Regions from separate parts of the Streptomyces sp. NPDC004561 genome, predicted to be linked through region 2. Evidence: riboswitches for the same ligand, from Rfam matches in the RefSeq annotation. Region 2 holds a riboswitch; each other region holds the start of a gene.
What was found. Region 2 has a riboswitch for cobalamin ahead of ACWEN3_RS26810 ((2Fe-2S) ferredoxin domain-containing protein). Riboswitches for the same ligand answer to the same signal wherever they lie in the genome.

Region 1 (2,248 bases), on a different contig from region 2:
GTACGGCGTCGCCTCGCCGACCCAGAAGCACTTCGGTGGTTCGGCGAAGGAGATCCCGGGCATCGGCGAGATCGGCTACATCGGCCTCACGGCCTTCGTGCTCAACGTCGTGGTGACCGTGGTCCTCACCTTCGTCCTGAAGGCCCTGAAGGCCCCCGAGGGCGTCGACGAGACCAGGCCGGACGACTACACGGCGGACGCGGGCGACCCCGGTGTCCAGGTGGAGCTTCCGCCCGCGACCGCGGGCACCGGTCACTGAACCACCGCCGTACGACGGGCCGCCGGAGAAAAACCGGCGGCCCGTCGCCGTACTCCTCCAGCAGACTCGGTCCCATGGACTTCCTGATCCGGCACGCCACACCCGACGAGTACGGCTCCCTCGGTGAGATCACCGCCCGGGCCTACCTCGACGACGGCCTCCTCGACTACGGCGAGGACGACGAGTACCTGCCCGTGCTGAGGGACGTCGCGCGGCGGGCCGCCGCGGCCGAGGTGCTCGTGGCGGTCCGGGACGGCGAACCGCTCGGCGGCGTCACCTTCGTCCCCGGCGGCGGCCCCGTCGCCGACATCGCGGGCCCCGGGGAGGCGGAGATCCGCGCCCTGGCCGTCGGGCACGGGGCGCGCGGGAAGGGCGTCGGCGAGGCCCTCGTCAGAGGTTGCGTCGAGCGCGCCCGCACCACGGAAGGCTGCGTCTCCGTCGTCCTGTCGAGCCGGCGCGCCATGCACACCGCCCATCGGCTCTACGAACGCCTCGGCTTCGTTCGCACTCCCGAGCGGGACTGGAATCCCGTGCCGCACCTGGACGACATCACGCTCCTCACCTACAAGTTGACGCTGTGAAGCCGGAGCGACACAACATCTGGGGGTGACACGACAGCCCGACACTAGATGTATGCTCATGCTCGCTGTCGCCGCAGGGGAATCCGGTGCGAATCCGGAACTGTCCCGCAACGGTGTACTTGCGTGCATCCGCACGCCTGTTCAAGTCCGAGGACCTGCCGGCAGCGCACCCGGCCGTCCGGTCCGGGTGCCCTGAGACGTCCGGGCCTCGTGGAGTGGGCCGGTGGACGCGACGCCGTGTGCGCTCGTGACTGCCCTCTGCCCTCCGCCAGGCCCGCGTGCCGAGCGAGGGAGAGCCCCACGTGACCATCGCGCCAGCCGAACCGGCTTCAGCCACAGGTCTGGAGAACGACGGACCCGGTGCCGCGCTGCTGCGGACCCTGACCGAGCTGACCGCCGACCTCCCCGACGCCGACCCCGGCCGGGTCGCCGCCGCCGCGCTGCGCGGCCGGTCCGCCCGCGCGGACGAGTCGGAGCTGCGCGAGCTGGCCACGGAGGCCGCCGCGGGACTCATCTCCGAGGACCCCGCCTACTCCCGGTTGGCCGCCCGGCTGCTGACCGTCTCCATCCGCGCCGAGGCCGCCTCGCAGGGCGTGACGTCGTTCACCGAGTCCGTGGCCGTCGGCCACCGGGAGGGCCTGATCGCCGACCGGACCGCCGAGTTCGTGCGGCTGCACACCGGGCGGCTGGACCTGCTGATCGACCCGGCCGCCGACGACCGCTTCGGCTACTTCGGGCTGCGCACCCTGCACAGCCGCTACCTGCTGCGGCACCCGATCACCCGCAGGGTCGTCGAGACGCCCCAGCACTTCATGCTGCGGGTCGCCGCCGGTCTGGCCGAGGACGACACCGTCCGCTCCGTCGACGAGGTCGCCGCGCTCTACGGGCTCATGAGCCGCCTCGACTACCTGCCCTCCTCCCCCACGCTCTTCAACTCCGGCACCCGGCACCCCCAGATGTCGTCCTGCTACCTGCTGGACTCCCCGCTGGACGAGCTGGACTCCCTCTACGACCGCTACCACCAGGTCGCCCGCCTCTCCAAGCACGCCGGCGGCATCGGTCTGTCGTACTCCCGCATCCGCAGCCGCGGTTCGCTGATCCGGGGCACCAACGGGCACTCCAACGGCATCGTGCCGTTCCTGAAGACCCTCGACGCCTCGGTCGCCGCCGTGAACCAGGGCGGCCGGCGCAAGGGCGCGGCCGCGGTGTACCTGGAGACCTGGCACTCCGACATCGAGGAGTTCCTGGAGCTGCGGGACAACACCGGTGAGGACGCCCGCCGTACGCACAACCTGAACCTCGCGCACTGGGTCCCGGACGAGTTCATGCGCCGGGTCGAGGCCGACGGGAAGTGGTCGCTGTTCTCCCCCTCGGACGTGCCCGGGCTGGTCGACCTGTGGGGCGAGGA
Region 2 (2,248 bases):
GCCTGGAGCGGGGACGGCGGCACCACGAGGACGGGGCAGGCGGCGTGCGCGAGGCAGTAGCGGCCGACCGACGGCCACAGGGCGCGGTGCAGCCGGCCGCGCCGACCGGCGCCGATCGCGAGGATGTCGTCGTCCCGGTCGGCGGTCCGCACCAGCGCCGGCCCGGGAGTGCCCCGTACGACGAGCGCCTGCCCCGGCACCCCGGGATCCGTGCCGCCGAACACCTCGCACAGCGCCCGGGCGAGCCTCTCCTCGGCCAGCCGCTCCCACTCCCCGACCATGGCGGCCGCGGCCGGGAACCTGCGGGCCGCGAGATCACCCTCAGGCGGCTCCCAGGCCAGCACAGGCCAGAGCTCGGCCCCCCGGCGCCGTGCCTCGCCGGCGGCACGGCCCAGCGCGTGGAGGCTCCCCGGCGACCCGCTGACTCCCACCACGACACGGGCGGCTGAGGGCGGTCTGGACTCTGACATCGCATTCACCGTTCTCCACCCGCCGGCCGAAGGCTGCACAGCCGGCGATCCTCCATGGAACCGCTTCCATCTCACCTCTGTTCCGGGACTTCGAACAGCCCTCGCGCAAAGTCTTGCCGCCCTTCTGACGGCCGCTGCCACGCCGTTGCGCCAGGTGCGCCGGCGTCCTCTCCCGGAGGCGGGCGGGCGTGGGGCGCCGGTGATGGGATGATGATCGGCGACATAAGGCGACGGCGGTCCGAGGAAGCCGGTGTGAATCCGGCGCGGTCCCGCCACTGTGACCGGTCAGCGAGTTCCGGCAGGCCACCGCCCCGACCCGGGCGGGAAGGCGGGGCGAGCGACGATCCGGGAGCCAGGAGACTCACGCGGTCGCCTCCTCGACGAACACCGGGGCGGATCTCCCCGGGAGGGGAGGGGCGTGGCATGCCCGAGAAGCCGGCGCAGGAGACATCAGGCGGGACGGCGGACGAAAGCGGTCCGGTGCCGTGCCGGGTCGTCGTGTGCCGGGACTGCTGCTGCGGCAGTCCCAAGGTGACCGGGGTGGATCACGCGGCGCAGACCGCGCGTCTGCGGGCGGAGGTTCCGGTGCGCGTCTCCGACTGCCTCGACGTGTGCGACCAGGCCAACGTCGTCGTCGTACAGCCGTCCGCCGCGGGACGGGCAGCCGGTGCGCGGCCCGTCTGGCTGGGACTCGTCAACGATCCCGACGCGACCGAGGACATCGCCGCCTGGGTGCGGGCCGGCGGCCCGGGCGTGGCCGCCCTGCCGGACATCCTCGACCTCTACACCTTCACGCCTCCGCGGCGCCGCGCGGACCCCTGAGCCCGTGCGGCCTCCACGGCGTCGCGCGAACGGCGCCCGTTCCAGGCGATGTTGGCGACGCCGGGCGGAGGGGCGGACGTCTGCGTGACAGGTGGGAGAGGAAGATCACGCCGGGCGGACGCCGTCTTGGCCGCGTGCGCGCCACGCGGTACGGTCTGTCCGATATCGACGACGGCGAGACGGAAGCCGGTGGGAATCCGGCACGGTCGCGCCACTGTATGCGGGCACCCGAGGGTGCTCGTGAGTCAGACCCGTGGCCGTCGTCCTGTGCACCACCGAGATGGGACGCGAACTCCCAGAGGAGGTCCTGCCATGGCGCAGACCGTCGCCCGGCCGACAGCCACCACCCCCGCCCTCCCCACCAAGCTGCCGCTGAAGGCGATAGCTCCCTGGGCGGTCTTCTTCGGCATCCTGATGCTGGTCCTGCTGTACTTCGTCGGCGCCGAACAGGGCGCCACCTCCGTGTTCAGCGGCACGGACGTCCATGAGTGGGTGCACGACGCGCGCCACCTGCTCGGCTTCCCCTGCCACTGACGCGAGGGGACAGCGCACGCCCATGAACTCAGCAACCGTACGGAACCTTCTCGTACGGGGGATGCTCGCCGGCCTCGCGGCCGGCGGGCTCGCCCTGATCGTGGCCTATCTCCTCGGAGAGCCGAGCGTCGACAAGGCGATCAGCTTCGAGGAGGCCCACTCCCACGAGCACGAGATGGAAGTCGTCTCCCGCTCCCTGCAGTCCACCGCCGGCCTGGCCACCGGCGTCCTCGTCTACGGGGTCGCGTTCGGCGGTATCGCGGCGCTCGCCTTCTGCTTCGCGCTCGGCCGGGTGGGGCGCTTCGGCCCGCGCGCCACGGCGCTGCTGCTGTCGGGCTGCGCACTGCTCGCCGTGTACGTCGTGCCGTTCCTGAAGTACCCGGCCAACCCGCCGTCGGTCGGCAACCCCGACACCATCGGCA
Region 3 (2,248 bases), on a different contig from region 2:
AAGGGCGGAGTGGTCCGCTGGTCCACCGCGACCCGCATGACCGTCGCCTGGGTGCTCACCCTGCCGGCCGCCGCTCTGGTCGGCGCGGGCGCCGAGTCCGTCACGGCCCTGGGTGGCTGGGGCACCGCGGTCGTCGCCGTCTTCCTGGTCGCCGCGAGCGCCACGATCTGGAAGCTGTCCCGCCGCGAGGTCATCGACCACACCAACGTCAACGCCGTCGACGAGACCGCGGAGCCGGCCGGCGTGGTGACCGCCGCCATCGCCGCGGTGACCCCGCCCCCGGTGGGCACGGTCACCGGCGACCTGACGGCCACGATCGCCGCCCCGGCCGCCGAACCGGCCCCCGCCGTTCCCCCGGCCGCCACCGTCTGACCCCGGTCACTCCTCCGGTTACTAAGGAAGCATCCCCATGAAGATCGACTGGGCGGCCATCGGCTCCGTCTTCGGCGTCAGCCTCGTGGCCACCGTGGGCCTGGTGGCCCTGTTCACCCTCGGCATCAGGGGCCTGGCCCGGCGCGAGCAGGCCGCGGCCCAGGGCGACTCCGCCGCCCTCGCCGTCACCGGCGCCTACGTCTGCTTCGCGGCCTGCGCGGCGGCGGTGGCGTACGGCTTCTACCTGATCGTGGTCAAGGCCTGACCGAGGATCAGGGCCGAGGCTGACCCGGCACCCCGGAAAACCCCGAGAGGCTCCCCTCCACCTGGTGTGGAGGGGAGCCTCTCGCGTATCCGGCAGTCCCACGGTGTGGGGATCGGCACACTCTCCCCTCGCAGGTCAACGGCAGGTTGACGGCCGTTCCGGGCGCGTGGTGGACTGCCCAGGCCATCTACGGCGGCAGGAGAGGAAGCCGGTGCGAATCCGGCGCGGTCCCGCCACTGTCACCGGGGAAGAACACCCCGGAAGCCAGGAACTCTCACCGCCGGATCTCGTCGAACCAGGGCGTGGACACCCTGAGTGAGGACACGTGTCGTGATGCTCGGCTGCCGAAGGACCAGTACCAGGACCGCTCCTGTGCCCACGGCCGGCTGAGCCGATGGGTGCCGATCGCACATACGCGTACGGCGCCGCCGCCGGCCTCCTCGGTGACCTGCTCCTCGGCGATCCCCGCCACGGGCATCCGGTCGCCGTGTTCGGGCGGGCGGCCGCTGCCGTGGAACGCGCGTTGTGGCACGACCACCGCGGCTGGGGCGCCCTGCACACCGTCGTGTGCGCCGGTGGCGCCGTCGCGCTCGGCGCGGTCGCCGCACGCTCCGTACGCCCCTCCCCCGCCGTCACGGTCGCGCTGACCGCGGCCGCCACCTGGGCCGTCGTCGGCGGCACCTCCCTCGCCCGGGAGGCGCGGACCGTCGGGCGGGCCCTTCAGGCCGGGGACGTCGAGGCGGCACGGGCCCGGCTGCCCCACCTGTGCGGCCGGGACCCGCAGGCCCTGGACGCCGACGGCATCGCCCGGGCCGTGGTCGAGTCCGTCGCCGAGAACACCTCCGACGCCGTGGTGGGCGCCCTGGTGTGGGGCGCCGTGGCCGGAGTGCCGGGGCTGCTCGGGTTCCGGGCCGTCAACACCCTCGACGCGATGGTCGGTCACCGGTCCCCCCGCCACCGCCGCTACGGCTGGGCCTCGGCCCGCCTCGACGACCTCGCCGGCTGGCCGGGGGCCAGGCTGACCGCCGTACTCGCCGCCCTGGCCGGTCCCGATCCGCGGGGCGCCGTACGGGCGTGGCGGGCGGACGCGGCACGGCACCCGAGCCCCAACGCCGGGCCCGTCGAAGCCTCCTTCGCGGGCGCCCTCGGCGTGCGCCTCGGCGGAACCCTGTCCTACGGCGGCCGTGTCGAACACCGCCCCGTGCTGAACGGCGCCACCGGACGGGCCGTCAGGGCCACCGACGTCGACCGGGCCGTACGGCTCTCCCGCCGCGTCGGCCTGCTCGCGCTCGGCGTCACCGTCGCCGCGCGCCGACTCGTGAAGGGACGTGTGAAGTGAACGGTGGTCTCCTCGTCGCCGGCACCACCTCCGACGCCGGCAAGAGCGTCGTGACGGCCGGGATCTGCCGGTGGCTGGTGCGCCAGGGCGTGAAGGTCGCGCCGTTCAAGGCGCAGAACATGTCCCTCAACTCCTTCGTGACCCGCGAGGGGGCGGAGATCGGGCGGGCCCAGGCCATGCAGGCCCAGGCGTGCCGGATCGAGCCGACCGCGCTGATGAACCCGGTGCTGCTCAAGCCGGGCGGGGAGCAGAGCAGCCAGGTGGTGCTGCTC

Region 1: another riboswitch for cobalamin. It lies ahead of ACWEN3_RS04240 (ribonucleoside-diphosphate reductase subunit alpha); the one in region 2 lies ahead of ACWEN3_RS26810 ((2Fe-2S) ferredoxin domain-containing protein).
Region 3: another riboswitch for cobalamin. It lies ahead of ACWEN3_RS30735 (cobalamin biosynthesis protein); the one in region 2 lies ahead of ACWEN3_RS26810 ((2Fe-2S) ferredoxin domain-containing protein).

The regions. Positions count from the first base shown of each region.
Region 1 covers NZ_JBSGDB010000018.1:6,301-8,548, reverse strand. The annotation lists gene mctP (monocarboxylate uptake permease MctP) at 1-259, shown strand, start outside; gene ACWEN3_RS04245 (GNAT family N-acetyltransferase) at 334-840, shown strand; cobalamin riboswitch at 893-1,017, shown strand; gene ACWEN3_RS04240 (ribonucleoside-diphosphate reductase subunit alpha) at 1,143-2,248, shown strand, end outside.
Region 2 covers NZ_JBSGDB010000233.1:8,939-11,186, reverse strand. The annotation lists gene ACWEN3_RS26815 (universal stress protein) at 1-470, opposite strand, end outside; cobalamin riboswitch at 712-832, shown strand; gene ACWEN3_RS26810 ((2Fe-2S) ferredoxin domain-containing protein) at 894-1,292, shown strand; cobalamin riboswitch at 1,427-1,569, shown strand; gene ACWEN3_RS26805 (CbtB domain-containing protein) at 1,605-1,826, shown strand; gene ACWEN3_RS26800 (CbtA family protein) at 1,849-2,248, shown strand, end outside.
Region 3 covers NZ_JBSGDB010000297.1:3,061-5,308, forward strand. The annotation lists gene ACWEN3_RS30725 (anion permease) at 1-372, shown strand, start outside; gene ACWEN3_RS30730 (hypothetical protein) at 410-637, shown strand; cobalamin riboswitch at 790-931, shown strand; gene ACWEN3_RS30735 (cobalamin biosynthesis protein) at 1,032-1,976, shown strand; gene ACWEN3_RS30740 (cobyric acid synthase) at 1,973-2,248, shown strand, end outside.